DNA from 4 places in the Serratia plymuthica genome. Region 4 is predicted to be linked to each of the others. Evidence: predicted binding sites of a transcription regulator. Region 4 holds the regulator's gene; each other region holds the start of a gene.
What was found. The regulator CRP, encoded in region 4, controls carbon source genes, mostly activating them, when cyclic AMP is high. The targets are predictions, from matches to a motif close to ATGTGANNNNNNTCACAT.

Region 1 (7,834 bases), 590 kb from region 4:
GTTTTATTATCACCTTTCAGCGCTTTGGTAAGGTTAATCGCCTCGCGCGCCATCTGTGCGTTGAGTTGCTGCAGGCTACGTATTTCATGAGTCAGGGTATGGCGCTCGCGGGCCTCCTGGCCAAAGCTGTCCTGCACCTGACGGCGAAAACCGTCCAGTTGCTCGCGCAGCGGCAGCAGCAGCCGATCCAGGCTTTGCTGATTCTGTTCGTTCACCTTGCGCCCGCTGTGTTCGAAGATGCGGTTGGCCAGGTTTTCAAACTGGGTGGTGAGCCGTTGTTCGCTGTTGATCAGCAAACGCTGCTTCTCTTCCGCCGCCATACGGGTCTCTTCCAGACGGATGGTCACTTCACGCAGTTCGGCTTCCTGAGCGCTGTTGACCTCGCGCTGGGCGCGCAGCTCCTGATTGAGCAGTTCACATTCGTTGCGCCAGTGATTGAGCTGCTGCAATTTTTCATGCCCGGCCGCCAATTGGCTGTGCAAATTACGCAGTTCCAAATCGGTTTGCCGCATTTGCTGTTCATTTCTCTGTAGAACTTCCTGCCGGGCCGCCGTTTCCTGCCGTGCCTGCTGCAACGACTGCTCCAGCAGCCGCAGCTCGGTTTCATGCTGCGCATGGGCCTGCTGCACGCGCAGGCTGGCGATCAACCACCCCAGCAGTATGCCAACCACGACTCCGCCCACACCGTAAACCAAACTGGTATCCACCCTGCCTCCTGTTACGCCTTGCCGTTCCTGCGTTTATGCGCCCGTTGCCCGTCACGTTAAGGGGATGCTGTATGGATGTCCAGTCTGATTTTGCACCGGCAACGCAATATTGCGAAACGCCGCGCAAGTCAGGCAAAAACTAACCAAACCACTGGCTTAACCACTTGATGCCAAACGCCCCCGGCGCAAGAATGCCGAACGCCCAGATCATCGCTGAAGTGATATTCGCCAGCTGGAAGTAGCGTTGGGGCATGCCGCAGATACCGCCGACCAACGGCACCACCGCGCGTAGCGGGCCGAAGAAGCGGCCGATAAAAATACCCAACACGCCCCAGCGTTCAAAAAACGCATGGCCGCGGTTCAGCAACTGCGGATTACGCGATAGCGGCCACATGTGCGCCACGCGGTCTTGATAGTGGTAACCGATCCAATAAGAAAGCCAGTCGCCGAAAAATGCCCCTATGGCGGCGGCGGCCCAGATTGGCCAAAAAGCGATGCCGCTCTCGCCAATCAACGCGCCCAACGCCAGCAGGATCACCGTGGCCGGCAGCAGCAGCGATAAAAACGCCAGCGACTCGCCAAACGCCAGGAAGAAGATGATGGGAATGGCCCAGCCTTCGTGCTGTCGCACGACGTCGCCGACCCAGTTGATAATGTCGTTGAGGCTCAATACGGGCTCCTGATTCGCGATGTTTCACCGCCAAAGTTACGCAATGCTGACCGGCGCGGGTTAAACCCCGGCTAAACATGCGGCGGTTTACTCCAGGTAAAACGCCTGCAGCGTTTCGCGCTGGGCCTCCCCCAGGCCGTACTCCGCCTCCAGCCAGCGGTTGGTCGTGCCGTATTGAGCGCGGATGCAGCTCAGGGCGGTCATCAAAAACTCTTCGCGCGCGCTGAGCACGTAGGCAAACTGCTCCAGCGCCTTGGCGTTCAGCCGAATCGACAGCTGATCCAACATCTGCTCGCGGAAGCCGGCCAGGGTGGTTTCAGTCAGCAGGTAATCCTCGGTTACCGTTGCTTCGTCGGCACCCAGCGCGAACAGCACCAGCGCCGAGCCGACCCCGGTGCGGTCCTTACCCACCGCGCAGTGCTGCACGATAGCGCCGTCGCCGGGGTTGCTCAGCAGCTGCGCCAGCTGCTTATAGGCCGCATTGCCGAACGGCAGGCGGCGATACAGCTCCAGCATGAACGCCCGGGCGTCAAAGCCGGCCAGCGTTTCGCTGGTGAGTTTTTCCAGGTTGGCATTAACTTCGTTGCTCAGCGGGTTGGCCGGCACATGGTGATAATCGGCGCCGCGCCACAGGATATCCGGTTTGGCCTGCACCTCGTCGGCATCGCGGTAGTCCAGCACCGAGCGCACCGGCACGCCGGCCAAAAACTCGCAGTCCTTTTCCGTCAGCCTTTCGAGCGAGCCGGAACGAAACAGCAGGCCCCGCTTGATACGGCGTCCGTCGGCAACGCCGTTGCCACCAAAATCGCGAAAGTTGATGCCGCCATCAAGCGGCGCAAGTGAAGGATGAAGCAGGATCTGGGCGGTCATAAACGTCCTCGTTGTTATCATGTAACTGGGCGCCGCAGGCAGCCGCCGCTCGGGCATCACCCTGCGGCCCTCGGCGCGACGCCGATGGCTATAACCGTAACAGATTAAGGCGGAATGGAAAAACGGGCCGCGTTGGCGGCCCGTTGAAGGGGGGGAGCATTTACAGCAGGCGGCGTGCCGCTTCAACCACAATCTGTACCGCTTTGCTTTCGGTGTTTTTCATGGTTTCTGCATTTGGAATTTCCTGCTGGGTGCGATTGACGATCACGCCGGCAACCATACCGGCACGCAGACCCTGGCTGGCGCACATGGTCAGCAGAGTGGCGGATTCCATTTCATAGTTCATCACGCCCATCGCCTGCCATTCTTCCATCGAGCCCTTAAAGCGGCTGACGACGCGGCCGGAATAGGTATCGTAACGTTCCTGGCCAGGATAGAAGGTGTCAGAAGACGCGGTCACGCCAATGTGCGTGGTAGCGCCGCTGGCCTTGGCAGCCGCTACCAATGCGGTGGTGCAGGCGAAGTCGGCCACTGCCGGGAATTCCATCGGCGCGAAGTGCAGGCTGGCGCCGTCGAGACGAACCGCCGCGGTAGTGACCAGTACGTCGCCGACGTTGATGTTCGACTGAATCGCCCCGGTGGTGCCGATACGCAGGAAGGTACGGATCCCCAGTTGCGCCAGTTCTTCGACGGCGATCGAGGTAGACGGGCCGCCGATGCCGGTGGAGCAGACGATCACGGCCTTGCCGTCCAGCTCTGCACGCCAGGTAGTAAATTCACGATGGGAAGCCAGGTGCACCGGGTTTTCCATCAGCTTGGCAATTTTCTCTACGCGCTGCGGGTCGCCCGGAACGATGGCAAGCTGGGCCCCTTGTAAATCGTTTTTAGTGAGGCCGAGATGAAAAACGTCAGATTGAGACATACGAGACTCCTCATAGATCATGTTTATTGGGAGGAACAAAAAAGTACTCTACTGAAAATCGCCACCCAATTTCGTGACGACAATCACCATGAATAAAGAAACAGAGAGCAATCTACATAATTTTTGTGATTTAAGTCACATAAAATAACCCGAGAGCCTCCATAACCGCCGCATCTGCCACAAGTCTAGCCGACAAAACAGACCGCCGTTTATCCCCTTCTCCCTGGCGGCAAGCCCCCTGTCCCGCGATGAGGCCACTTACGGCACTACCGAAAAATAGCCTTATTTTATCGGCGACTTAGCAGCAAAAAATGTCGCTAACGCACCTTATGGCGCTAATGCAGGCCAAAATGCGCAATACCCTGATAAAAAGATAAGAAAAATGCGCTAAAGCCAGATAATTAATCGTTTTTTACCGACTTGACCGAAAATGCTCAACCGGGTGCCAATAACGGGTAATCTTACCTATAGTTATTCTCAGCGCTTTTTTCTATTGCACGGAGACCGCAATGAAAACCGACCATGTGATGACATTAAAACAGGCTCAGGGGGGATTCGCCCCGGCCGTAATACCCTTGGCCGCTTCTACTCTTCATACCGACGAACAAGGTATTCATGCCGGGGAAACCACCATTCCCTCGCAGGGCGACAACCTGCCGGCCTATATCGCCAAGCCGGCGAACCACGACGGCCCCTTCCCGGTGGTGTTGGTGGTACAAGAGATTTTTGGCGTTCACGAGCATATTCAGGATCTGTGCCGCCGTCTGGCGAAACAGGGCTACCTGGCGATAGCGCCCGAGCTGTACTTCCGCCAGGGGGATGCCAGGGATTACACCGACATTGGCGAATTGTTCCAGAAACTGGTGAACAAGGTGCCGGACCGTCAGGTGCTGGCCGATCTCGACCACGCAGCCCATTGGGCCACCCGTCACGGCGGCGACGCCGGCAAACTGGCGATTACCGGTTTCTGCTGGGGCGGCCGTATTACCTGGCTGTATGCGGCACATAACCCGCAGTTGAAGGCAGCGGTGGCCTGGTACGGCAAGTTAGTGGGCGAAAAAACGCTGAATTCCCCCAAACACCCGGTCGACGTCGCAACGCAGCTGTCTGCGCCGGTGTTGGGATTATACGGCGGCCAGGACACCGGCATCCCGCTGGAAACGGTGGAGACCATGCGCCAGGCGATTCGTGCAGCTAACGCCAATGCCGAGATCGTGGTGTACCCAGAGGCGGGTCATGCCTTCAATGCCGATTATCGCCCAAGCTATGATGCCGAAGCGGCGACGGACGGCTGGCAACGCATGCTGACATGGTTCGCCCAGCACGGCGTGGCCGGCGTCAAATAATTCTCCCGCGGGCGCGCTGCCTACTGCGCCCGCTCTATTCGCCTACCGGCGGTTCACTGCGCTGCCGGCTGCGGTACACCGAAGGCGAACATCGGTTATGCTTGCGAAACAGGCGGCAGAAATAATTGCTGTCAACAAAGCCGCAGGCCTGCGCTACGTCCTTTACCTTCATATTGTCGTACCTGAGCAGATGTCTGGCCTGTTCCAGCCGGACATGATTCAGGGACTCGTTAAACCCCATGCAGCCAGACTTTTGGAACAAATGCGAAAGGTAATTGGGGGAAATACCAAAAAGCTGCGCAACCGACTCGCGGGTTAAAGGCTCACGGAAATGCGTCTCCAGATAGCCTCTCACCGTCACAAACAACGTCTGGCTGCGTGATGCCGCCGGCGCCGACGAGCCAAACAGATCGATCGCATGGCTCAGCAGGCCCTTCACCAGAAAGCGCGCCGTTGACTGATCGTTGTGATGCGCCGCCAGTTCACTCAAGGCCTGCAGCGTAAAAGATCCCACGCGCGATCCTCGTCGCGCCACGCTGTCCTTCCCCTGAGGGATAGGATCGCGGCCATCCCATTTCAACAAACAGTAGCCAAGTTGCTGCTTGTTGAACCGCAGGCTGAGCGTGGTGACCGGCCGCTGCCAGTGCGGGCAGTGCCATCCCTGCGCAGGGACAAACAACGCATCGCCGGGCAGCAACAACTGCCGCTGGCGTTCCCCCTGATGCCCCACCCAGGCCACGCTTTGCTCTCCGGCCAGCACCAGCTCAATACGCGGATAATTGACCAAAGAGGAAAGGTCCGGCGCGGGGTGCCGGTTATCGGCAAAATAAACCTGCCTGATCCCCTGCGCGTCATCCAGTAATGGCGCCAACACCGTCAGCAGCGGATGTTTCATCGGCGATGATCCTCCAACCCGGAAAAGATAACTCCAGATGATAACCAATCGACCAAGGGAAAAATCTGCGGCAGGGCAAAAAATGAACGATTGCAGTTGAGCAACGAAAAGGGCGCCGAAGCGCCCCAAAATAATTGCGTCAGCCTCGATGGCCGAGCGCACTCCGGTCAGGCTTGCTGCTCGCGCAGACGCTGTGCCGCCAACACCATGTTGGCCAACGACTGACGGGTTTCCGGCCAGCCACGGGTTTTCAGGCCGCAATCCGGGTTAACCCACAGGCGTTCCGCCGGGATGTTCTGCGCAGCTTTACGCAGCAGCGCTTCGATCCATTCCACGCTTGGCACGTTTGGCGAGTGGATGTCGTACACGCCGGGTCCAATTTCGTTTGGATACTCGAACTCTTTGAAGGCTTCCAGCAGATCCATATCGGAACGCGAGGTTTCGATGGTGATCACATCGGCATCCAGCGCCGCGATGGAATCCATGATGTCGTTGAATTCGCAGTAACACATGTGGGTGTGGATCTGCGTGTCATCCTGCGCTACGGCGGCGTTCAGTTTGAAAGCATCCACTGCCCAGTCCAGGTAAGCGGCCCAGTCGGATTGACGCAGCGGCAACCCTTCGCGCAGTGCCGGTTCGTCAATCTGGATGATGCCGATGCCGGCTTTTTCCAGATCTTCCACTTCGTCGCGCAGCGCCAGGGCGATCTGCCTGGCGATCGCTTCGCGGGTTACGTCCTCACGCGGGAACGACCAGCAAAGAATGGTCACCGGGCCGGTCAGCATGCCTTTTACCGGTTTGTCGGTCAGCGACTGCGCATATTTCGCCCACTCAACGGTAATGGCTTCAGGACGGCTGATGTCGCCAATGATGACCGGCGGTTTTACGCAGCGGGAACCGTAGCTCTGTACCCAGCCATTTTGGGTGAAGACAAAGCCGTCGAGGTTCTCGCCGAAGTATTCCACCATGTCATTACGCTCGGCTTCGCCGTGCACCAGCACGTCCAGGCCCAGGCGTTCTTGTTCAACGATCGCCTGTTTGATGTGCTCGCTAATGCTGGTGCGGTAATTGTTGCCGTCCAGACGCCCCTGTTTGAAGTCCAGGCGCAGGCCGCGGATTTCGGTGGTCTGCGGGAATGAGCCGATAGTGGTAGTCGGCCAGGCCGGCAGATTGAAGCGATCGCGCTGCGCCTGAGCGCGCTGAGCGTAAGGGCTCTGGCGCTCGCTGTCTTGTGCGGTAATGGCGGCCAGACGTTGGCCTACCTGCGCATTATGTACGCGGCTGGATTGACGACGAGCGCGGATCGGCGCGCTGTATGCGTCCAGTTCTGCCCGCTTTTCTGCATCCGGTGCGTTCAGCGCTGCGCTTAGCAAAGCCACTTCGGCGCATTTTTGCAGAGCGAAGGCGAACCAGCTCTTCACTTCTTCATCCAGGCGGGTTTCCACACTCAGATCGATGGGGCTGTGCAGCAGGGAACAAGAGGTGCCAATCCACAGCGGACGGCTGTTAACCAGCGGTTGCAGGCGGTCGAACCAACGGCTCAGGTCGGCACGCCAGACGTTACGACCATTGATGACGCCCAGCGACAGCAGCCACTCTTTTGGCAATGCCTTGTTCAATACGGCGATATCGTCGTGGCCGGCCACCAGATCGACATGCAGACCCTGTACCGGCAATGCGCGGATAGTGTCGAGGTTGTGGCCAACGCTGTCGAAATAGGTGGTCAACAGCAGTTTTACCTGGCCCTGCAACGCGTCGTAAGCCGGTTTGAAAGCGTCGAGCCATGCCTGCGGCAGCTCCAGCACCAGCGCAGGTTCGTCGATCTGCACCCACTCTACGCCGCGCTTCGCCAGTTCGGCCAGAACCTGCCGGTACACCGGCAGAATGTCCTTCAGCAAAGACAGCCGATCAAACTGCTCGCCCTTCACTTTGCCCAGCCACAGGTAAGTGACAGGCCCCAGCAGCACAGGCTTGATGTTGTGGCCCAGCGCCAGCGCTTCGTCAACTTCATCCAGTAATTGAGTCCAACCCAGTTTGAACTGCTGGCCCTTCTGGAATTCAGGCACCATGTAGTGGTAGTTGGTGTTAAACCACTTGGTCATTTCCGCCGCCGCCGCCGGTTCACCGGTCGGTGCGCGGCCACGACCCAGACGGAACAGCTGGTCCAGATCGATTGAGCCATCCGCATTTTGATGACGTGCCGGCACGTTGCCCAGCAGCAAGCTGGTGGTCAATACATGATCGTACCAGGCGAAATCGCCGACCGGCACCAAATCCACCCCGGCCTGCTGTTGCTGTTGCCAATGGCGAGCGCGCAGCTCGCGGCCAACCGCCAGCAGTTCTTCCTGCGTTGAGTTACCTGCCCAGTAACTTTCCTGAGCTTTTTTCAGTTCACGTCGCAGCCCAACGCGTGGAAAACCCAGT
Region 2 (7,834 bases), 2.5 Mb from region 4:
CTGTTTGGCCTTTTGCTTTTCTTCTTTCAGCTTGTGCTCCAGTTCCACCAACTGCTCTGGCGACACCGCCGGGTAGCCCTGGGCGTCTTCCGGCACCGCGTGCATGGAGGAGATGGGGATCAGCGGGCCGAGGAAGCGCGGTTCGCGTTTGAGTATGTACAGGTCGGTCAGCGCGCCAAGGCGGGCGAAGATCTCGCGAGCGCGCACCGTCATCATGTCTTTCGGCGACGGCACTGCGTAGCACTGGGCCTGGATCCCCATATGCAGGGCAATAAACAGCGCGCGCTCGCAGTGGAAACGCTGGGTGATAATGATGAAGTCATTGGTGTCGAACACCTTGCGGGTACGCACTATGGAGTCCAGGGTACGGAACCCGGCGTAATCCAGCACGATATCGCTGGGTGCTACGCCTGCGGCGATCAGATCGCGGCGCATGGTCATGGGCTCGTTATAGCTTTGCTGGGCATTGTCTCCGCTCAGCAGCAGGTATTTCACCTTGCCGCTGTTATAGGCGTTAATCGCGCCCTGAATGCGGTAACGGTAATACTGGTTGATGACGCCGGTACGGTAATATTTTGCGGTGCCGAGCACCACGCCGACCTGGCGATGGGGCAGCCCCTGGAGTTCGTCGTAGACGTAAGGCGCGGTTTTCCAACTGATCCAGCGATCGAGCGCGAGCGCCGAGAACATCAACACCGTAATGATGATGAACAGGCTGATTATCAGGCGTTTCCACATGTTATTGCCTTACGCGCACAGGGGCCAAAAAAGATGGCTCAAGGCTACTTTACCTGACTGGCCGACGCAAGCTGTCCACCGCCTGAAGCACGTATTGCGCCGCATTTTTAGGCGGTTTTGACAATAAAAAAGGTCCGGCGTGCCGGACCTTGCGCGTCACCTGCGTAAATCAGAACGAGGTGCGTTTGTAGCTGCGGTACTGTGGCCGCCAGAAGTTGTGTTCAATGGCCTTCGACAGCGCTTCTTCAGAGGTGACTACCGCCATTCCCTGCAGCTGCGCCGCTTTGCCCACTTCCATCGCGATGCACTTGGATACGCCCTGAATATCGTCGATATTCGGCAACAGCGCGCCATGTCCGTCGGTCGCCAGCGGCGAACAATCTGCCAGCGCGCGGCTGGCGGCCATCAGCATGGCGTCGGTCACGCGGGTAGCGCCGGAGGCCAGCACGCCCAAACCAATCCCCGGGAAGATATAGGAGTTGTTGCATTGGGCAATAGGGAACAGCTGGTCTTTATAGCTCACCGGCGCAAACGGGCTGCCGGTCGCGACCAGCGCGGCGCCGTCGGTCCAGTTGATGATGTCTTCCGGGCGGGCTTCCACGCGTGAGGTCGGGTTGGACAGCGGCATGACGATCGGGCGCGGGCAATGCTTGTGCATTTCGCGGATCAGCTCTTCGGTAAACAGGCCCGGCTGGCCGGAAACGCCGATCAAAATGCTGGGTTTGGCGTTACGCACCACGTCCAGCAGAGAGATGGCGTCGCTGGACGTCTGCCATGAAGCCAGGTTTTCGCTCTTTTGCACCAGCTTGCTCTGGAAATCGAGCAGGTTGGGCAGTTTGTCGGTCAGCAGGCCGAAACGGTCAACCATGAAGACCTGGGCGCGGGCTTCGTCTTCGCTCAGTCCTTCGGATTTCATCTGCGCGATAATCTGTTCGGCGATGCCGCAACCGGCTGAACCGGCGCCAAGGAAGGTCACGGTTTGGTCGCGCAGTTGGCTGCCGGCGGCGCGGCTGGCGGCGATCAGGCTGCCAAGGGTGACCGCGGCGGTGCCTTGAATATCGTCGTTGAAGCAGCAAATCTCATCGCGATAGCGGTTCAACAACGGCGTGGCGTTGTTCTGCGCGAAGTCTTCGAATTGCAGCAGCACGTTTGGCCAGCGGCGTTTTACTGCCTGAACGAACTCTTCGACAAAGGCGTGGTATTCATCGCCGGAGATGCGCGGGTGGCGCCAGCCCATGTACAGCGGATCGTTGAGGCGCTGTGGGTTGTTGGTGCCAACGTCCAGCACGACCGGCAGGGTATAGGCCGGGCTGATGCCGCCACAGGCGGTATACAGCGACAGCTTGCCGATAGGAATGCCCATGCCGCCGATGCCCTGATCGCCTAGGCCGAGAATACGCTCACCGTCGGTGACCACGATCACTTTAACGTTCTGCTTGGTGGCGTTTTGCAGCATGTCGTCGATGCGATCGCGGTTTGGGTAGGAGATAAACAGCCCGCGCGCGCGGCGGTAGATATCGGAGAAATGCTCACAGGCTTCGCCGACCGTCGGGGTGTAGATGATGGGCATCATCTCGCTCAGATGCGCATCCAGCAGGCGGTAGAACAGGGTTTCGTTGGTATCCTGGATATTGCGCAGATAGATGTGTTTGTCGTTGTCGTTCTTGAAATCCTGATACTGACGATAGGCGCGTTCAACCTGCTCTTCGATGGTTTCCACCGCTTCGGGCAGTAAACCGTGCAGGTTGAAATGGCTGCGTTCATCCTCGGTAAAGGCGCTGCCTTTGTTCAGCAGCGGAAATTCCAGCAGAATCGGGCCGGCGTAGGGGATGTAGAGGGGGCGTTTGCTTTCGTATTCAAGTTCCATTGTTTTGCTCTTCAACGTATCGGATAACTTTTATGATGCCGATCCTAAAAGATCGGGAAAATATGTACAGCAATTGTTATCGGATCATGAGGTAAATTGGCGTAATTATCGACGATCACGTCCTAATTTAACTAAAGAAAGTGTTTTAAGACGTGAATGCCATTGTAATCGGCTTGCGGGGCTGTTAACAGCGGTGCCGGGTGGCACCGCCGCGATCGGGATCAGAAAGTGATGCGGCTGACGTTTTGGCAACCCAGCGCTTCCAGCGTGGCACGGGTGGCGTCCCACTGGGTGAAGATGGCGGTTTGTGGCTCAGCCAGTACCGCGCGGCGGATTTTCCGGCAGTCGCGTCCGGAGACGTTCAGCAGAATCAACGCGGCTTGCAGCGGCGGCAGGCTCGGGTTAAAGGCCGCGTTCTCCGCATAGCGCCCGGCGTAAATCGTGCCGTCTTCTGCCTCCAGCGCGACGCCGCTATGGGCGTTACTGTAGGGCGCATGGCTCTGGTTGGCGGCGGCCAGCGCGGCTTTCTCCAGTTCGTCAGACAGCGCCAGTTGGTAGCCCTGATCGACCCGGTCCATCAGCAGCGTGGCGATATCCAGGTCTTTCGGGCCGAACGAATCCGGCAGATAATCGCCAAGCGTGGCCGGCTCACGGCCGGGCAGGCGAATTTGCAGGCCGCTACCGCTGTTCAGTTCATTCATAAACTGGCGGCAGTGGCCGCAAGGCGTGTAGTTAACGGTGATGGAGGCCAGACCAGGTTCACCGCGCAACCAGGCGTGGGTCACCGCGCACTGTTCCGCATGGATGGTTTGTTGCATCGGCGCACCGCTGAATTCCATATTGGCGCCAAAATAGAGATTGCCGCTCTGGCCGCGGGCAATGGCGCCGACGTGGAAATGGGAGATCGGCGTTAACGAGCAGGCCGCTGCCAGAGGCAACAGGGCAAATGCCAGAGCATCATCATCCAGCCCGCAGCGCTGCTTGATCGCGTCTACCTGCTGCGCCTCGAACATGGCCGGAAAAGCAGGCGCATCAAAATAAGGCAGCAGGACGGATTGCAATGTCGCGGACAGTTCGCCGAAAGCGGTGTGAAAACGCGGGTGCATAGAAACTCTCTCTACAGGTTAACGGGATAACATTTTAGGCAGCCTTTTGGCAATAAAGTGTGATTAAAGTCTCTTTATTGATGAAATCAATGCAATGAAAACGATAAATGCGGGATGTATCGCAAGTTTCTAACCCGTTAACCGAACAAATGCAGCAACACCGGGAAGACAAAGGGCGCCAGCAGCGAAGTGATAATCCCGCAAATCACCAGCGCCAGCGAGCTGAAGGCGCCTTCCTGGTAGTCCATTTCCGCACAGCGTGCCGTGCCTATGGCGTGCGAAGCGGTGCCCATCGCCAGGCCGCGTGCAGAACGGGTGGTGATTTTCAGTACTCTGAACAGCGAATGGCCGAATATCGAGCCGAATATGCCGGCGAAAATAACGCAGACGGCGCTGATGGCGGGGATGCCGCCAAGGGATCCCGCTACCGCCATGGCGATCGGCGTAGTGACGGATTTCGGCATGATCGACGCGGCAATTTCCGGCGTTGCGCCCATCCACAGCGCGATGGCGCCGCCGCTGATCATCGCCGTCATGCTGCCGATAAAGCACACTGCGATAATCGACTTCCAGCGGGCGCGGATCTGATGCAACTGCTCATACAGCGGGAAGGCCAGCGCCACCACCGCCGGTTGCAGCAAGTCGTTGAGGATCTTGCTGCCCTGAAAATAGCGTTCATAGGGAATGCCGGTCAGCAGCAGCAGGGGAATGATCACCGCCATGGAAACCAGCAGCGGGTTCAGCAGCGGCATCTTCAGCCGTTGTGCCAGCCAGCGTGCAGCAAAGTAGACCAGCAAGGTTAACGGCAATGACCACCAGATTTCATGGATCATTTTTTACCCTCCGCAGGTTCGTCACTGCCGATGATTTTACGCTCGCGGTGAAAATAGTGAGAGGTGCAGGCGACGACGATCAGCACCATCAGGGTGCTGATCACGCAGGAAACCACCAGCGGGCTGAGATGTTCGATGATTTGCTCGTAATAGTTCATCACGCCGACGCCAATCGGCACGAACAGCAGCACCATATAGCGGATCAGCAGATGACAACCGGGCTTGACCCACTTCGCCGGCAAAATTTGGCTGGAGAGCAGGGCAAACAGGAGCAGCATGCCGATAATGCTACCGGGAATGGCGATCGGCAGTAGCGCTGTAATGGCATTGCCGGCAAACAAGCAGAGGTAGATAAGGACGATTGCCCTCAGGTATTTCCAGCACAGTGTAAGCACGTTTGCCATCACCTTTTCCCGTTTAACTGATGTATTCATCATACAATTAAACTGTGACCTGCGCCACAAATCACACCATGAATTCTCTCTATGACACCGATGCTGACAGCACCGGCGAAAGGTCGCGCGCGGCCTTATTCCACGTGTGTGACGATCGCATTGAGTGACTGCTTTTGCGCCAGCCGGTGGCCGAGGAAAAAGAATAGCAGGCTCAATAACGCGGCGGCAATCAACATCAAAAACATCAATGGCGGTGCGGCGTAGCTGAGGATAAAACCGCAGATCACCGGGTTGATGGCGCCGCCCAACGCACTGAGGTTTTGCACGCCATAGTAGCTGCCTTTCAGATGCGGCGGCGCGATAAAGTCGATGAACATATATTCCACCGGGATGACGATAATCTCCCCCAGCGTGAATATCGCCATGGCCACGGCCCACAGCCACACGGATTGCCCCGCCAGCATAAAACCGATCAGCCCGACAATGAAAAACGCCGTGCCCAGCGCCAGCCAGCGCAGCATGTTTTCCTGACGCATGCCCCGGCTCAGCAAATACTGCAACGCGATGACGATGCAGGCATTGACGATCATCACCACGCCAATGATTTTGTACGCGAATTCGGCGTTCGAGACGATAATCAGGTATTGCGACAGGTAGCCGGTGAACTGGCCGAAAACGACCGCCCCCAGCGTACTGCCGAGCGTAAAGTAAATCAGCCGGCGATCGCTGCGCAGGATGGCCAGCGTCTGACGAAAGTCAGGCAATGTGGTCGGTGCGGATTCGGCTGCCGCAGGCTGACCTGGGTGCAACTGCCCACGCAGACGAAAGCTCAGCGTCGCCACCGTCAATAAGGCCAGCCCACCGGAGAGGTAGAACGGCAGCAGCGGGTTCAGCCCGGCCACCATCACGCCCAGAGATGACCCCATGGCCCAGCCGACATTCACCAGCGTGTAGTTGAGCGAAAAGGCTTTTATGCGCTGCGTGACCGGCAGCCAGTCGGCAAAGCACGCTTTAATGGTGATGCCCAGCACCGAATAGGCAGTATGCAGGATCGCCAGCACCAGAACGATGCCGCCCGGGCGCGGGATCCACGGGATGGCGAAAAAGCTCAGGGCGAACAGTAAAATGGAAAGCAGGATCAAGGTGTTTTTGTTGAACTTGTCCACCAGGTAGCCGCCATACAGGCTGGCGAAAATGCCGATCGTCAGGCTGATGCCCAGAATAATGCCGACGCTTTTCGGCAAAAGGTGGAAATGCCCGGTGAGGTAAATGGTAATGAACGGCAGCGTGACGCCGCGGCCTATGGTCAATACCAGCGAGCTGGCCAGCAGTGCGATGATCAGCGGTGGGAATCCCTTCATGTCAGACCTGTTTATGCATACAGTTATTAAGCGATGTTGATAACATAGCTTATTTTGGCCGGCTGGGAAGATGTTGTATGAAAAAAAGAGGCAACCTCCGCGACTTTCAAGCGGCCGTTGCCTTAGGGGGGCTGCATGCAGCCCCCCTGTTCTGCCTGGAGGGAGCGGAGGAAGGTTATTTTCCCGATTTGGCTTGCAGCGTGGCGAACCACGGCTGGATAAAATCGCTGCTGCTGCCCCAGCCCGGGATGATTTTTGCCAGCCCGGCCACGTTGACCGGCCCCGGCTGGCTGGCCAGCAACGCCTGCGGAATAGACGCCGCCTTGAACTCATAGGTTGCAGGCGTAGCTTCACCGGCAATCTTGTTCGCCACCAGACGCAGATTTACCGCACCAATCAGCTTGGTATCCACCGCGACGCTGACCTTCCACGGGCTATTGGCTTCGCGCATCAGCTGCAGATCCTGATTGGAAATATCGATGCTGTAGAGTTTGATTTCGGTACGGCCGTTTTCTTTCAGCGCCTTGTAGGCACCCTGACTAAAGGCGTCCCAGGTGCCCCAGATAGCGTCAATCTTGCCTTTCGGGTACTTGGCCAGTACGGCGCCCACCTTGTTGGCGGTGTCACCCTGCACGTCCGATGACACTGCGCCGATCGATTCCAGCTCGTGAATGCCCGGGTTTTGCTTCAGCAACTGCTGGTAGGCCGCCTGACGGCGCTCCATCGGCGGGAAACCGGCAACCCAAAGCTTGATGATATTGGCCTTCCCGTTGAAGTCTTTTATCAGTTGGCCGAACGACTCATTTGCCAGCGAAGCGTCATCCTGCTGCGACACAGTTACGCCGGGAATGCTGCCGCTGACGTCGGTATCAAACACGGACACGGCAATGCCCGCCGCCGCAATGCGTTTGACCAAATCGGTGGAATAGGGCGCACGGCCCTGCGAGAGAATAATGCCGTCATATTTTTGGCTGATGGCCTGGTTCACGAAGTCTTGAAAACGCGCGTCGTCACCGTTACTGAGGAAGGTATCGACCTTAAAGCCCAGCTTGCGTCCCTCCTGGATGGCGCCCGCCAGAAACTGAGTGGTGTTGTCGTCTGAACCCAGGTTACGGATCACCGCAACGCGGATCGGCCCCTGATGCTGGGCGATGGCGGTTGGCACCGGAGCCGGCGTGGAGGATTCTGCGGCGAACAGCGGCAGAGCGGCCAGCAGGCCAATGGCCAGTAGTGGTGTGTTTATCGTTTTCATTATTATTGGCTCCAAAAGCAGGTGATAGCTATCCCGGTAAGAGGGTATTTATAGCAATCTTTACATCTGGACGTCTATATATAATGTTGAAATATATCGCTTCTGGGCGGCAGATAAAATTTGCCTGCGATGGCGTCTTTTGAGGGGGGCAACAAATAAAAAAGGGCCAAGCAGCTGCTTGGCCCTTAAGGCAGTGAAAACGGAAGTTACTTCACCTGCATTCCCGGCTGGGCGCCGCTGTCCGGGCTGAGCAGGAAGATCTCTTTGCCGCCTGGGCCGGCA
Region 3 (7,834 bases), 1.8 Mb from region 4:
ACTGGGTGCTGCCGTGCCGCTGTTAATGGCGTTGACCGGCATGGCAACCCTGTTGGCCGCCACCACTCACGCGCCAATCATGGCCGCGTTGATGGTGTTTGAGATGACCGGCGAATACACCCTACTGCCCGGCATTCTGCTGGCCTGCGTGATAGCCACCACAGTGTCGCGCGGCTTGCGTTCGGTGTCGGTCTATCACAATGCCTAGCGGTTCAGCAGCGCGGAGATATCGAGGTAGTGCGCCAGTTCGCGCTGCTCGGCGCGCGGCAGATAAGGGATTTCCCCCAACAGCGGCGCAGGAATGCGTTGACGCAAAGCTTCGATTGTTTCTGCGTAATGCGCCAGCCCCGGATTAATCCGGTTCGCCACCCATCCCAACAAAGGTAAACCGTCATTAATGATCGCTTGCGCGGTCAACAAGGCGTGGCTGACGCAGCCCAGTTTGATTCCCACCACCAACACCACCGGCAATTGCTCCTGAATCACCCACTCGGCGTAGGGACGCAGATCGTTCATCAGCACGCGCCAACCGCCGCTGCCCTCCACGACCACGGTATCGGCTCTGGCGGACAGACTCTGCAACCCGCTGCTCATCACGCCGTAATTGATATCCTCGGTGGCATGAGCGTGAAACACCTCATCCAGACAGGTGATGGGATTAATTTCCTCGTACGACAGCGGCAGGGTCGAAGATGCCTGTAAAACCAAAGCGTCTTTATTGCGAATGCCTTCGCTGGTTTCCTGACAACGCGCCGCGATCGGCTTATAGCCGGCGACCGAACGGCCTTGCGCGGCCAGCGCCTGCAGCAAGGCGCGAGAAACCACGGTTTTACCGACGTCGGTATCCGTGCCTGTTACAAATAAACGCTTTAACATGTCTTAATTGCCCCGAAATGCTCCATTAACCCAAATATCGCCGTAATAAGGCGAAGGAGAAGAACGGGAAAATTCTAGGGGATGCTGAGCGAACAGGGCTTGAGGTAGCGCAATCTTTTATCGTTAAACGATAAGTATTACTGATATTACCCTTGCAGCAGCTGTACCAGCAACGAGCCGTTGTACAAGGCTTCCTTCACCAGGGCGGCGCCGGGCATGGTGCCCTTGTTGAAAAACTGAGTGGACTCCACCTGCACATGATCGCTGTAGGCCGGCAGAGATTGCTGACGAATGCAGGAAGCGATGGCCGGATGCAGAATTTCCGCCGCGCGGTTCAGCGGCGAACCGACCAGAATTTTTTCAGGGTTGAACAAGTTGACCATGATCGCCAGAATACGCCCCACGCTGTGGCCCACGCCCAAAATGATATCTTTGGCCAGTTGATCGCCTGCCAGCGCCGCATCGCACAGGGATTCTGCCGTCAGCGGCGCGCCGTGCAGGCTGGAGCTCATGGAGGTCGCGAGACGCTGCTGGGCGATCTCCAGGATGTTTTCAATGCTGGCGACGGTCTCCAGACAACCGTGATTACCGCAGTAACAGCGTTTGCCGTAAGGATCGACCTGCGTATGACCAATCTCCACCACGCTGTGGCTACCGCCGTGCAGCACTCGCCCGCTGGTGATCACGCCGGCGCCGACGTTGTGGTCGATCACCACCTGAATCACGTTCTGGCTGCCGCGCGAAGCGCCGTACAGCGCTTCGGCCATGGTCCAGGCACTGATATCGTGCTGCAGATAGACCGGTAACCCGGTGCGCGTTTCCAGCGCGGGGCCCAGCGGCATGTCCACGACGTCGTAAAACGGCATACGGTGCACCACGCCGGAGACCACATCGATCGTGCCCGGCAGGGTAATGGCGATCGCCGTCAGACGCTCAAGTTTGCTTTGATGGCGGATAAAGAACTGGTCGACTTCAGCGAGAATGCGTTTTAGCAGCGGTTCGGGGTGTTCGGCGTCCAGCGGCAGAAGCTCTTCCACCACCAGTTTGCTGCTGATATCGCGCAGCGCCAGCGTAATGGTGCCACGGCTGATGCGCGCGGAAAGGTAATGCCAGGCTTCGGTGTCCAGCACCAGCCCCACCGCCGGTCGCCCGCGGCTGCCGACTTCCTGGTATTCGTTTTCTTTAACCAGATGCGCTTCCAGCAGCTCGCGTACGATTTTGGTGATGCTGGCGGGGGCGAGTTGCGCGCGTTTTGACAGTTCGATGCGCGAAATTGGGCCCAGTTCATCGATTAACCGATAAACTGCCCCTGCATTTGTTTGTTTGATTTGATCGATATGCCCAGGCTGCCCAACAGCAATCACAAACCTGCTCCTACTATTTTTCGCGCTTCTAAATAAAGACTAGAGGCTATGGTGGGGCTTTTGTAATACAGCGTCAACTATTTGATTCGTTATGTGATTTGCAGCACAAATTCCCCCTGCTTTCGCCGCGGATTGTGTTTTATTTGCGCAGAACTCCGTTACGGCAACAGCAGCGTCATCAAGGATTTGGCTGCAGCGGTCAGCGCCCTTTGGCGATGATGCACCAACCAGACTTCGGTCATCGCCTCCGGTTCCGCCAGCGGCAGGTATTTCACCCCATCGACTTTCACCCTGCCAAAAGACGCCGGCAAAATAGAGATGCCCAACCCGGAAGACACCAGGCCGATGATGGTCATCGCTTCGCCGACTTCCTGGGTGATATAAGGCGTGATCCCCGCTTTGGCCAACAGCGACAGTATTTCGTCATGCAACGCCGTGCCTACCTCCCGCGAGAAAAACACAAAGGGTTCTTCCGCCAGATGCTGGAAACGCAACGTGCCGGGCGCAATATGGGTTAACGGATGCCCTTCCGGCACCACCGCAACCAATGGCTCGCACAGCAACAGTTGATGCTTCAGTACGTCCGGCAAGCGCGTATTGCGCATCACGCCCAGATCCAGCTCGCCGTTAAGCAGCGGTTCGATCTGTTGCTTGGTATTCACTTCGCGCATTTTTATATGCACGTGCGGATGCTGTTGGCGGTAAGCCCGCAAACTGCGCGACACTACGCTGATAAAGGGGGCCGAAGAGGTGAAACCAATGGTCAACTCGCCCAGTTCGCCACGCTCCAGTCGCGCGGCCTTCTCCGCCGCACGGCCGACCTGATCGAGCACCTGATAAGCCTCTTTCAGGAACATTTCCCCCGCCTGCGTCAGGCTGACGTTGCGGTTGTTACGCGCCAGCAAACGCGCGCCGACCATTTCCTCCAGCGCCTGGATTTGCTGGCTGAGCGGCGGTTGCGAAATGCGCAGACGCTCCGCCGCCCGACCGAAATGCAGTTCTTCCGCCACGGCGACAAAATAGCGCAGGTGTCTCAGCTCGATATTCATACTTTAGACGTCTTAATTTGAATTATTAATATATTAGACAAAAAACTGGGCTCTCCCTATCATTTTGTCAACCCATGATGTGTCTGTTTAAATCGCCCGAAGCTCGGTAAGGAAAGACTGTGACAACCCCTGTGCGTTCTGCGGCCAGTATGCCGTCGACGCTGGCCGCCAATGACGAGGCGGCTGCTGCGCCAAAAGCCAAACGTTCCACCCTGAATAAACTCCCTTACATCGAACGCGGAACGCCGCAGTTTATACGCGTTACCCTGGCGCTGTTTTCCGCCGGGTTGGCCACCTTCGCCCTGCTGTACTGCGTGCAGCCGATCCTGCCGGTTCTGTCGCAGGACTTTGGCATCTCGCCGGCGGAAAGCAGCCTGTCGCTTTCCGCCTCCACCGGCCTGCTGGCGATCGGCCTGATGTTTACCGGCCCGCTGTCCGATGCCATCGGCCGTAAATCGGTGATGGTGGTGGCGTTGTTGCTGGCGGCTATATGCACCCTGATTTGCGCCTTTATGACCAGTTGGCACGGCATCTTGCTGATGCGTGCGCTGATTGGGTTGTCGCTGAGCGGCGTGGCCGCCGTTGGCATGACGTATTTAAGCGAAGAGATCCACCCCAGTTTTGTCGCCTTTTCGATGGGGCTTTACATCAGCGGCAACTCCATCGGCGGCATGAGCGGCCGCCTGGTCACCGGGGTGCTGACCGATTTCTTCTCCTGGCGCGCGTCGCTGGCGGTGATCGGGCTGTTTGCTCTGGCCGCCGCCTGCATGTTCTGGCGCATTTTGCCTGCTTCTACACATTTCCGCGCCAGTTCTCTGCGCCCTCGCACCTTGCTGATTAACTTCAGGCTGCATTGGCACGACAAGGGTCTGCCGCTGCTGTTTGCCGAAGGTTTTCTGCTGATGGGCAGCTTTGTCACCATGTTCAACTACATTGGCTACCGCCTGCTGTCCGATCCTTATCACCTCAGCCAAGCGATTGTCGGCCTGCTGTCGGTGGTGTATCTGACCGGCTCTTACAGTTCGCCGAAGGCCGGCGCGATGACCTCTCGTTTCGGTCGTGGCCCGGTTCTGCTGGCTTCAATCGTGATTATGCTGATCGGGATCCTGATTACCGCATTGGCGCCGGTAGCGATTATTTTTATCGGCATGATGCTGTTTACCGCAGGTTTCTTTGCCGCCCATTCGGTTGCCAGCAGTTGGATTGGCCGCCGGGCAAGACGCGCCAAAGGCCAGGCGTCTTCTCTTTACCTGTTCTGCTATTACGTCGGCTCCAGCGTCGCCGGTACGCTCGGCGGTGTGTTCTGGCACAGCTTCGGTTGGAGCGGCGTGGTGGCGTTTATCAGCGTGATGCTGCTGCTGGCGCTGCTGGTAGTGCATTATCTGAAGAAACTGCCGGAAGCGGCGCGCGTCTGACCCCTTCCCCTTGCCGCCTGTCCGTACGCTGAAACAGGCGGCCACCTTAATCCCCCTGCCAGACTGGACCACTGGGAGCCTGGCGTTATCACTGTGGCCGAGGTTGCCCTTTCGTTTGTCGTTCCCTTAATGTATGTTGTAACTAAAATGCGAGGTGAATGATGGATAAATACGGTCTAATCGGCAGGATGAATGCGTGTTTCATCGAGTTGGAGCAGGCACTGGCGGCGCTCCACCAGCAGATCCTGCCGCTGCGGCTGCTGGCCGCACGGGTGTTCAGCCTGCCGGAAATCGAGAAAGGCCAGGAGCATGCGGCAGTGGAACAGATCGCCGTCGAGCAGCATGTCGGCCAGGCGGCGCGTGCGCTCGCACTGGAGCACTACCAGCGGCTGTTTATCCATCACAATAAACACAACGTCAGCAGCAAGGCGGCGGTACGCCTGCCCGGCGTGATCTGTCTGGCCGTGGAACTGCCGCAATACCAGGCATTGCAGGCGCAGATCGCCCTGATTAATCGGCTGAAGGCCGAACTGGAGCAGATTATCACCGTCGATTCGGGCCTGGCGCCGGAGCAGCGGTTCGATTTCGTCCACACTCATCTGCATGGCCTGATCACCCTCAGCGCCTATCGTGCCATCACCGCCCTGAGTAACCCGGATTCGGTCCGCTTCGGCTGGGCCAACAAACACATTATCAAAAACGTGAAACGCGACGATATTTTGGCGCAGCTGGAAAAAAGCCTGAAGGCCGGGCGTGCAGTGCCGCCGCATAACCGCGAGCAATGGGCCGAACTGGTCAGCCGCGAGATCGATGACGTCAGCCGCCTGCCGCAACAGGCGGTGTTGAAAATCAAACGCCCGGTGAAGGTGCAGCCGATCGCCCGCGTGTGGTATCAGGAGCAGCAAAAGCAGGTGCAACACCCCTGCCCGCTGCCGCTGATCGCCCTGTGCCAGGTGGAAAGCGGCGCACAGGTGCCGAAGATTGGCGAACTGCTCAATTACGACGCCGCGGCGGTCAAACACAAATACAAACCGGATGCCAGACCACTGCGGCTACTGGTTAAACGGCTGCATTTGTATACCGACGCGCCTACCGGGTGAGCGCGTAGCCCCGCAGGCGGTGGCCGTCCGGATCGGTGGCGACGAAAGAATAACCGAAATCGAGCGACACCGGTTGCTGGATAATCTCAACCCCCAGATCACGCCACTGCTGACAAAGTACCTCTACCTGCTGCGGTTGCTCGCACAGAAAACCAATCTCACCGCCGCCACCGACAGCCGTTGCGGCCGGTTCTACGGTATGCTTCGACCACATCGCCAGTTTGAAGCCGTTACTCAGTACAAACAGCGCGAAGGTAGGTGAAAACTCCACCGGCTCCCGCCCCAGTAACCGGCGATAGAAAGCGACGCTTTTTTCCGGGCTATCGACGTAAAGCAGAGTCATGTTTGGGGTTGTCATCAGACTGTCCTCATGGCTGGGGAACCGACGGCTCCCGATAGCGATAAATTAGCCCACCCTGCTGACAGTTTTTGGCAGTAGTGATGATTGTTTACTGGGGAGTAATACCATGAGTTTGATACCACTCTTTCAACAGCACGCGGCGGCCGCGTGGGTAGCGCTGCGCCAGCGGCGTAGCCAGACGGATACGGTCGAGGCGGAAATGACGGAACTCCTGACGCAGCTCGCACCAGGCGGCCAGTATGCGCACCTGTTCAAAATAGCCGAGCGCAAATGGCCACAGAGTACGTTCGCTGGAGCTACCGTCGCGATCACAGTAATCCACGGCGAGCTTGCGCTCCTGGCGAATGGCATCCCGGATCAACACCACCGTTTCGTCTGCCACCTGCACCACGTCTATCGGGCCAACCAACAAGGTGTTGGCCTCCAGCTCATCACGCAGCGTCGCAGGCAGGACGTCGGCAATTTTCGCCAGCGCATTATTCGCCGCGCCGGCCAATTGGGTGTCGCCACGCCGCGCCACCCAGCGCATTCCCAGCACCAGCGCTTCGATTTCTTGCGGCGAGAACATCAGCGGCGGCAGCGTAAAACCAGGCCGCAACACATAACCCACGCCCACTTCACCGACGATCTCCGCCCCCTGCTGCTGCAACGTGGCGATATCGCGGTACAGCGTGCGCATGCTGATATTCATTTCCTGCGCCAGCGCATGGCCGGCGACCGGATAACGATGGCGCCGCAGGATCTGCATCAGATCCAGTAAACGTTCGGTGCGCGACATATCATGACTCCCTGTACAAGGCTTGCTGGACAACATCGGCGAATACCCTGGCCTTGGCGGGGGCGAAATGGCCGCCGGTTTCCCTGCGCTTAATCTGCGGGCGGCGGCGATAAAGGATGCCGTTTCGCACACGCAGATGAAGGTTTCCAAATCAGAAAACTTGCCCACGTCATTATAACCATTAGCTATTTTGGCAGTTTACACGGGTCGTTAAGGTATGGGCAAGATGGCGACAATGACGTTTGATACTGAAAGGGGCGCAGTCATAAATGCGCGGCACCCCTCGGTGACGTTCAATAAGGCGGGAGGTTAATTCTTCATGCTGCCGACCATCTCTTCCGGGCGCACCCATTGGTCGAATTGATCTTCGGTCAGGTAACCCAGTTTCAACGCCGCGGCTTTTAGCGTCAGCCCCTCTTTATGCGCTTTCTTGGCGATTTCCGCCGCTTTGTCATAGCCGATATGGGTATTCAAGGCGGTAACCAGCATCAAAGATTCGTTCAGCAACTGGCTAATGCGATCGCGGTTGGGTTCGATGCCCACCGCGCAGTGCTCATTAAAGCCCTGCATGCCGTCGGCCAGCAGCCGGATAGACTGCAGATAGTTGTGGATCACCATCGGGCGGAACACGTTCAGCTCAAAGTTGCCGGAAGCGCCGCCGATATTCACCGCCACGTCGTTGCCCAACACCTGCGCGCACAACATGGTCATCGCCTCGCACTGGGTCGGGTTGACCTTGCCCGGCATGATGGAGCTGCCCGGTTCGTTTTCCGGAATGGCAATCTCGCCGATGCCGCAGCGCGGGCCGGAGGACAACCAGCGCACGTCGTTGGCGATTTTCATCAATGAGGCCGCCAGCCCTTTTAGCGCGCCGTGCCCATGCACCAACGC
Region 4 (7,834 bases):
CCGCGCTACCGTTTCCGATTTGGGGCCGCTGCTGTTGGGGCGCCTGCTGGATCTGAACGATGTGCAAAGCGGCGTGCTGCAACTGGTGTTCAAAATCGCCGACGACAATGCGCTGTTGTTGCTGGACATGAAAGACCTGCGCGCCATGGTGCAATACGTGGGCGACAACGCCAAACAGTTCCAGACCCAGTACGGCAATATCTCTTCTGCCTCGGTCGGCGCTATCCAGCGCGGCCTGCTGACGCTGGAGGAGCAGGGCGCCAATCAGTTCTTCGGCGAGCCGATGCTGGACATCAACGACCTGATGAAAACCGACGCCAACGGCCACGGCATCATTAACCTGCTGGCGGCGGACAAGCTGATCAATCAGCCGAAGCTGTATTCGGTGTTCCTGCTGTGGCTACTGGCCGAATTGTTCGAACATCTGCCGGAAGTGGGCGATCCGGAACAGCCGAAGCTGGTGTTCTTCTTCGACGAGGCGCACCTGCTGTTCAACGATGCGCCGGCAGCGCTGCTGACCAAAATCGAGCAGGTGGTGCGCCTGATCCGCTCCAAAGGCGTCGGCATCTATTTTGTCACCCAAAACCCGTTGGATATCCCGGACAGCGTGCTTGGCCAGTTGGGCAACCGCGTGCAACATGCCCTGCGCGCCTTTACTCCCCGCGATCAGAAGGCGGTGAAAGCCGCAGCGCAAACCCTACGCGCCAACCCGGCTTTCGACGCGGAAACGGCAATCACCGAACTGGGCGTGGGCGAGGCGCTGGTGTCATTCCTCGACGAGAAAGGGCGGCCTAACGTGGTGGAGCGTGCGATGGTGATCGCGCCTGAGTCCAAAATGGGCATGCTGGGGGCTGAAGGGCTAAACAGCGCAATTAACAAGTCACCGCTGTATGGCCGCTACGAAGATATGGTCGATCGCGAATCGGCTTATGAGAAGCTGTCGTCGGAAGGGTTCGCCACCGTCGGCAGCCCGCAGCCGGGCCAGCCGGCGCAACAACCGCAGGCGCAGCAGCCGGCGGGCGGTGGCCTGATGGGCGGCCTGAACGAAATTCTGTTCGGCTCCACCGGCCCGCGCGGCGGCAAGCGCGACGGTATTGTCCAGACCGCCGCCAAGAGCATGGCGCGCGATCTCGGCCGCCAGATCCTGCGCGGCGTGCTGGGTTCGATCATGGGCGGCCGTAAAAAGTAAGCGGAAATTATCGATAGCGGCAGTATTGTCGGGGCGTTGTATACTGCGCCCGTGTAAATCGGGGCGAGATATTCTCCCCCTACGATGATGTCCGTTGGAAACACTATGCTGCTGTTGATCGATAACTACGACTCTTTTACCTATAACCTTTACCAGTACTTTTGCGAATTAGGCGCCGAGGTGCTGGTGAAGCGTAACGACGAGCTGCAACTGGCCGATATCGAACGGCTGGCGCCGCAGCGTCTGGTGATCTCCCCTGGCCCCTGCACCCCGAACGAAGCCGGCATCTCGCTGGCCGCGATCCGTCATTTTGCCGGCAAGCTGCCGATCCTCGGCGTTTGCCTGGGGCATCAGGCGCTGGGTCAGGCGTTTGGGGCAAAGGTGGTGCGCGCCCGCGAGGTGATGCACGGTAAAACCTCGGCGATCCGTCATCTCGACGGCGGCGTATTTCGCGGGCTGAACAACCCGTTGACCGTTACCCGTTACCACTCGCTGGTGCTGGAAGCCGCCACGCTGCCGGCCTGCTTTGAAGTCACCGCCTGGAGCGAGCGCGACGGCGTTCGCGATGAAATCATGGGCATCCGCCACCCTGAGTTGGCGCTGGAGGGTGTGCAGTTCCATCCGGAGAGCATCCTGAGCGAGCAGGGCCACCAACTGCTGGATAATTTTCTTAAAAGTTAATCAGTTAGGTTTTTTTTGCCGACGAAGACGATTTGCATTTGCCCTTTATTGGTTTTTTATGCATATTTTGTGATTATATTTTCACTTAATGGCAGTGAGAATACCGAATCACTTTTAGGGCGGACCCCATAATGACCGAAAAATACCCAGTAAGCCGCAGCACTTTTGATCAGGTTATCTTGCCTGTTTATGCACCTGCCCAGTTTGTCCCGGTGAAGGGCAAAGGCAGCCGCGTGTGGGACCAGCAGGGGAAAGAGTACATCGATTTCTCCGGTGGCATTGCGGTCACGGCGCTAGGGCACTGCCACCCTGCCTTGGTTGAGGCGCTGAAGCAGCAGGGCGAAACCTTGTGGCATACCAGCAACGTCTTCACCAATGAGCCGGCACTGCGCCTGGCAGGCAAACTGATTGATGCCACCTTTGCCGATCGGGTATTTTTCGCCAACTCAGGCGCGGAAGCCAATGAAGCGGCCTTCAAGCTGGCGCGTCATTACGCCATTAACCGCCACAGCCCCTATAAAACCAAAATCATCGCGTTTTATAACGCCTTTCACGGCCGTACGCTGTTCACCGTTTCGGTGGGCGGGCAGGCCAAGTATTCCGATGGTTTTGGCCCAAAACCGGCGGATATCGTGCACGTGCCGTTCAACGATCTGGCGGCGGTAAAAGCGGTGATGGACGATCATACCTGCGCGGTGGTGATGGAACCTATTCAGGGCGAAGGCGGGATAACCCCGGTGGACGCTGAATTCCTCAAAGGCGTGCGCGAACTGTGCGATAAGCACCAGGCACTGCTGGTGTTCGACGAAGTGCAAAGCGGCATGGGGCGCAGCGGCAAACTGTTCGCCTATATGCATTATGGCGTGACGCCGGATATTCTCACCACCGCCAAAGCGTTGGGCGGCGGTTTCCCGGTCAGCGCCATGCTGACCACGGAAGAGATTGCTTCGGTGATGCAGGTGGGCACCCATGGCACCACTTACGGCGGTAATCCGCTGGCCTGTGCGGTGGCGGAAGCGGCGCTGGACGTGATCAATACCCCGGAAGTGCTGAGCGGCATCGAACAGCGTCATCTTCTGTACGTGCAGGCATTGCGGAAAATCGGCGAGAAATACGGTATTTTCAGCGACATTCGCGGTATGGGCCTGCTGATTGGCGCCGAACTGACGCCAGCGTATCACGGCAAGGCGCGCGATTTCCTCACCGCCGCCGCCGCGCGTGGGCTGATGATCCTCAACGCCGGCCCTAATGTGATCCGCTTTGCGCCTTCGCTGGTTGTGGAGCTGAAAGACATCGACGATGGCATGGCGCTGTTTGAACTGGCGGTGCAGGACGTGATTAACGCTTAATCTTATCTCGGGATGACAAGGGGCGCCGCAGGGCGCCCTTATTGATCGCGCAGTTTGCGTTTCAGCCAGATGCCGTGATGCGGGCGCTGGCGCCAGGCCAGCGACGAAATGGTGTGCATGACGCTCAGGTGAGACAGGATGCGGCGCAGGTGGCGCTCCATCTCGGTGACCGGCATTTCCGGGTGCAAATCCGGTGGCTGCATGATGCTGTTGCTGCCGCTCGGCCCGTCGTATTCCAGCCGCTGCTGGCAGCTTTGCAGCGCGATCTCGCAGGTTTGCAGATACTCCTGCGCCAGCTTCGGCGTCAGCATATAGTGCTCGCGCGCCAGAATGGTCATGGCGTTCAGGTGTTCGACAATAAATTGACTGTGCGTCACCCACAGGCGCATATCTGCCAGATAGCTGGATTCAAACCCCGGCTCCTGCATCGCCTGGTTGAGCGAGGTGAACAGCGCGTTGTGCGCCTGGTTCACCTGCATGCGCGCGTAAGCCAGCGCGCTGGGATCGGGTTCCTGCTCTTCCAGCAGCAGGCGCAGCGCCTGTTGATCTTTCTCCAGCGCCTGATGGGCGTTCTTGCGCAGCAGGCCGCTTTGCCATTGTGGCCACAGCCAGATGGTGCCGCCGAACACCAACACGCAACCGATCAGGGTATCGATCAGACGAGGGATCAGGAAATGCGTGCCGTTCAACGCCAGCAGTTGCAGGGTATAGACCGCCGTCACCGTAAAGCCTATCACCGCCAGCCCGTAGTTTTTACGCGAAACCAGATAGGCTGCCAGCGTGATGACCAACATCACGCTCAGGGTCGCGCCCTCGGGCATTTGCAATTGCAGCAACCCGGCGGCGATCACCAGCCCGGCCAATGTGCCGAGCGCACGGTGCTGGATGCGTACCCGAGTCGCGTTATAGCCGTTCTGGCTTACCAGCATGATGGTCAGCAGGATCCAGTAAGGCTTTGGCAGGTTGAAAAACATGCCCAGGCTGCTGCCTGCCGCCAACATCACGCCTAACCGGGCCGCATTGCGCAGGGCGTTGGATTTGAGTGACAGGTAGCTGAACAGCGCCGGCCAGAACGGCAGGCGGTTTTGATTGGCCATCAGATCACGGCGATATAACGGATGCTGGGTGCGCAGCAGGCGAGCGATGCGGCTGAAGTGGTAGTAACAGAACTGGCCCACCGGGTTGTCGGGGTGTTGTGCTGCCACTTTTTCCAGGGCCGCCAGCTCGTGGGTCATACTGAAGCGCTGGGAGTATTGATGGTAGAGAATATCGTGCGCCACCGTGCGCAACCGGCCGGCAATCACCTGCGCATTGCGGCGGATAATCGCCTCGGCCTGGCTCTGCTCCACCAACTTTTGCACTTCTTCCGGCAGGTGCAGGCTGACGGTAATGTGTTCCTGTAAATCCAGCGCGACCTGAAAGGTTCGCTGCAGGCGTTTTTGCTCGAGATTATTGGCGTGCGGCAAAAAGTTGAGCTGCTGATACAGCAGGCTGATCAGGTCCATCACTTTTTGCTGGCGCACCAGCAGTGGCGGTAACGCGGTTTGCGGATCGGTATGTTGGGTTAACAGGGAATACTTGGCTTCGAAGTAGTCCGCCAGTTCCAGATAAAGCTGGCTCAGCGATTCGCGCATCGGCTGTTCTTTCCACAGCTTGAACCAGAACCAGGTGAACAGGCCGTACCAGGCCGTCCCCACCACATACAGCACGGGGGCGTACCACAGCGGTACCGTGCCGGCCATGCTGAGCGAAAAGATGGCGGCGATCAACGCGGCGGGGAGCAGGCGGGCATGCAACGGGCTGATTTCGCCGCTGACGCCGAGCAGCAGAGCCAGGCCGAGCATCAACGCCGGCAGCGGCAGTTGCCACAGCAACGCCTGCTGCAGCAACAGGCTGCTGAGTGCAAACAGTGAGCCGCCGACGATCAGGCGTTTGAAAAAACGTTTGTGGGGTGTGTCCAGCCCGGCGATGTTACAGCAGGCGGGAACCAGGGAAAACAGCAGGCCGAGTTGCAGGTGGCCGATCAGCAGACCAAAGAGCACTGGCAGACACAGCACCAGCGTTTGCCGCAGTGCGTAATTGACTTCCGGGTGGTAAATCAGTCGACGCCACATGATCGGCCGGGGCATAAAAAAACGGCGCGAATCATCGCGCCGTTTTTTCAGTGATTAACGCGTGCCGTAAACGACAATGGTTTTGCCGTGGGCGGAGATCAGGTTTTGATCTTCCAGCATTTTCAGAATGCGGCCGACGGTTTCACGTGAACAACCGACGATCTGGCCAATTTCCTGGCGGGTGATTTTGATCTGCATGCCGTCTGGGTGAGTCATGGCATCGGGCTGCTTCGCCAGGTTCAGCAACGTTTGCGCGATGCGGCCGGTAACGTCCAGGAAGGCGAGGTTACCCACTTTCTCCGAGGTTACTTGCAGGCGGCTTGCCATCTGCGCTGACAGGCGCATCAGGATATCCGGGTTGACCTGAATCAGCTGGCGGAATTTCTTGTAGGAAATCTCAGCCACTTCACAGGCGGTCTTCGCCCTGACCCAGGCGCTACGCTCCTGGCCTTCTTCAAATAATCCAAGCTCGCCGATGAAATCCCCCTGGTTAAGGTAGGACAGGATCATCTCTTTACCTTCTTCATCTTTAATCAGCACCGCGACGGAGCCTTTTACGATGTAGTAAAGCGTTTCGGCTTTTTCACCTTGGTGAATCAGCGTACTTTTGGATGGATATTTGTGGATATGGCAATGAGACAGGAACCATTCGAGTGTAGGGTCTGTTTGCGGTTTGCCGAGAACCATTCGCTGTTATCCTCTGTTGTTATCGCTGCCTTGTGTCACAGGGGTCAGAGTTCCCTGTAAAACGTGCTGTCGCCGTTGTTTTAAGGGTGGCTGGCAGCAGGTTTTGAGGCGTGTCATGAATATACGCTGTCGCTCTAGCATATTAACTTGCCGGGAGCGCTGCAAGCTACATTCTATTAACATACCGGTAAAGGAGCCTTTCTCTGGGAGTTTCCCTGAAATCAGTGTCCCGGAAAGATTTATTGCGGCTCTGTTTGTAGCACAGAGTGAGGCGGGTGTCTCGTGTTGTCTTGCTCGCGCATGATTAGCATCAGGTTCCGTTGCCAGTTTCTATGCGAAAGCGTACCCTGATTTTAAGAAATTAACCGGAGTGACCAGCATGCAGGCGAGAGTTAAGTGGGTAGAAGGGTTGACGTTTCTGGGTGAGTCCTCGTCCGGTCATCAGGTATTGATGGATGGCAACGCCGGCGATAAAGCACCCAGCCCAATGGAAATGGTGCTGATGTCGGTGGGCGGATGCAGCGCTATCGACGTGGTGTCGATCCTGAAAAAAGGGCGGAATGACGTGCGTGATTGCGAGGTGAAACTGACCTCCGAACGGCGTGAAGAAGCGCCGCGCGTATTTACCCATATCAACCTGCATTTTATCGTGACCGGCAAAGATCTGACCGACAAGATCGTGGAACGTGCGGTGAATCTCTCCGCCGAGAAATATTGTTCGGTATCGCTGATGCTGAACAAGGCCGCCAGCGTGACCCACAGCTTTGAAATCCGCGCCGTGGCGTAAAACGCGAGCAGAAAGGGGCGCGGCCTGCCGCCGCGCACCGGCCCATTACTCGATTTTTTTGCCTTCCAGCAGTTGCTGCACCAGCGGCGCCATGATCAGCTCCATCGCCAGCCCCATTTTGCCGCCCGGCACGACCAGCGTATTGATGTGCGAGATAAAAGATCCTTGCAGCATCGCCAGCAGGTAAGGGAAATCGATCTGATCCAGACCACGGAAATGAATCACCACAAAGCTTTCATCCAGTGAAGGGATGGCTTTGGCGGCGAACGGGTTGGAGGTATCGACCGTCGGCACGCGCTGGAAGTTGATGTGGGTGCGCGAAAACTGCGGCGTGATGTAGTTGATATAGTCCTCCATCGAACGCACGACCGAATCCATCACCGCCTCACGTGAATGGCCGCGCTCGCCGGTATCGCGGATCAGCTTTTGGATCCACTCCAGGTTAACGATCGGTACCACGCCGACCAGCAGATCGACATGTTTGGCCACGTCGGTATGGTCGGTAACCACGCCGCCATGCAACCCTTCATAGAACAGCACGTCGGTCGGCGCCGGCAGCGCCTCCCACGGCGTAAAGGTGCCGGGTACCTGGTTATAGGGCACCGCTTCGTCGTAGGTATGAAGATATTTGCGTGACCGTCCGGTACCGTTCTTGCCGTACTCGATAAAGCTCTGCTGCAGCAGGCCGAAGTCGTTGGCCTCCGGCCCGAAATAGCTGATATGACGACCCAGATCGCGCGCTTTGCGGATCGCCGCGTCCATTTCCGGCCGGGTATAGCGGTGGAAGCTGTCGCCTTCCAGCTCCGCCGCGCGGATGTTCAACTGCTGGAATATCTTGCGGAACGCCACGCTGGTGGTGGTGGTGCCGGCGCCGCTGGAGCCGGTCACTGCGATAACGGGATGTTTGGCGGACATGGTGGTTGTCACTCCGTGTTAAATGCGCCGGCGTCAGAGTAGGGTTATTGGTCTGTTTGACGCCCTTTCGCCAAGGGCAAAATTCCGCGCGCGGGTTTGCAATGGTTCATTG

Region 1: a site for CRP is predicted at 3,293-3,310, ahead of udp (uridine phosphorylase). Genes of this name have one in related genera too.
Region 2: a site for CRP is predicted at 3,769-3,786, ahead of cdd (cytidine deaminase). Genes of this name have one in related genera too.
Region 3: a site for CRP is predicted at 2,332-2,349, ahead of mlc (sugar metabolism global transcriptional regulator Mlc). Genes of this name have one in related genera too.

What each region holds. Positions count from the first base shown of each region.
Region 1 is NZ_CP068771.1:3,273,154-3,280,987, forward strand. It holds gene rmuC (DNA recombination protein RmuC) at 1-707, opposite strand, end outside; gene JK621_RS15305 (DedA family protein) at 847-1,377, opposite strand; gene JK621_RS15310 (tyrosine-protein phosphatase) at 1,465-2,247, opposite strand; gene udp (uridine phosphorylase) at 2,408-3,169, opposite strand; gene JK621_RS15320 (dienelactone hydrolase family protein) at 3,679-4,515, shown strand; gene JK621_RS15325 (AraC family transcriptional regulator) at 4,550-5,410, opposite strand; gene metE (5-methyltetrahydropteroyltriglutamate--homocysteine S-methyltransferase) at 5,578-7,834, opposite strand, start outside.
Region 2 is NZ_CP068771.1:1,340,857-1,348,690, forward strand. It holds gene sanA (outer membrane permeability protein SanA) at 1-738, opposite strand, end outside; gene JK621_RS06420 (NAD-dependent malic enzyme) at 908-2,605, opposite strand; gene cdd (cytidine deaminase) at 2,827-3,711, opposite strand; gene JK621_RS06430 (CidB/LrgB family autolysis modulator) at 3,849-4,544, opposite strand; gene JK621_RS06435 (CidA/LrgA family protein) at 4,541-4,948, opposite strand; gene JK621_RS06440 (MFS transporter) at 5,074-6,300, opposite strand; gene JK621_RS06445 (sugar ABC transporter substrate-binding protein) at 6,476-7,552, opposite strand; gene metG (methionine--tRNA ligase) at 7,759-7,834, opposite strand, start outside.
Region 3 is NZ_CP068771.1:2,109,716-2,117,549, reverse strand. It holds gene clcB (voltage-gated ClC-type chloride channel ClcB) at 1-208, shown strand, start outside; gene bioD (dethiobiotin synthase) at 205-876, opposite strand; gene mlc (sugar metabolism global transcriptional regulator Mlc) at 1,023-2,240, opposite strand; gene JK621_RS10100 (LysR family transcriptional regulator) at 2,399-3,289, opposite strand; gene JK621_RS10095 (MFS transporter) at 3,439-4,704, shown strand; gene tus (DNA replication terminus site-binding protein) at 4,866-5,804, shown strand; gene JK621_RS10085 (VOC family protein) at 5,794-6,162, opposite strand; gene JK621_RS10080 (helix-turn-helix transcriptional regulator) at 6,254-6,943, opposite strand; gene fumC (class II fumarate hydratase) at 7,253-7,834, opposite strand, start outside.
Region 4 is NZ_CP068771.1:3,866,204-3,874,037, forward strand. It holds gene JK621_RS17960 (helicase HerA-like domain-containing protein) at 1-1,189, shown strand, start outside; gene JK621_RS17965 (aminodeoxychorismate synthase component II) at 1,295-1,870, shown strand; gene argD (bifunctional acetylornithine/succinyldiaminopimelate transaminase) at 2,002-3,219, shown strand; gene JK621_RS17975 (YccS/YhfK family putative transporter) at 3,258-5,333, opposite strand; gene crp (cAMP-activated global transcriptional regulator CRP) at 5,388-6,020, opposite strand; gene JK621_RS17985 (OsmC family protein) at 6,400-6,807, shown strand; gene JK621_RS17990 (phosphoribulokinase) at 6,853-7,722, opposite strand.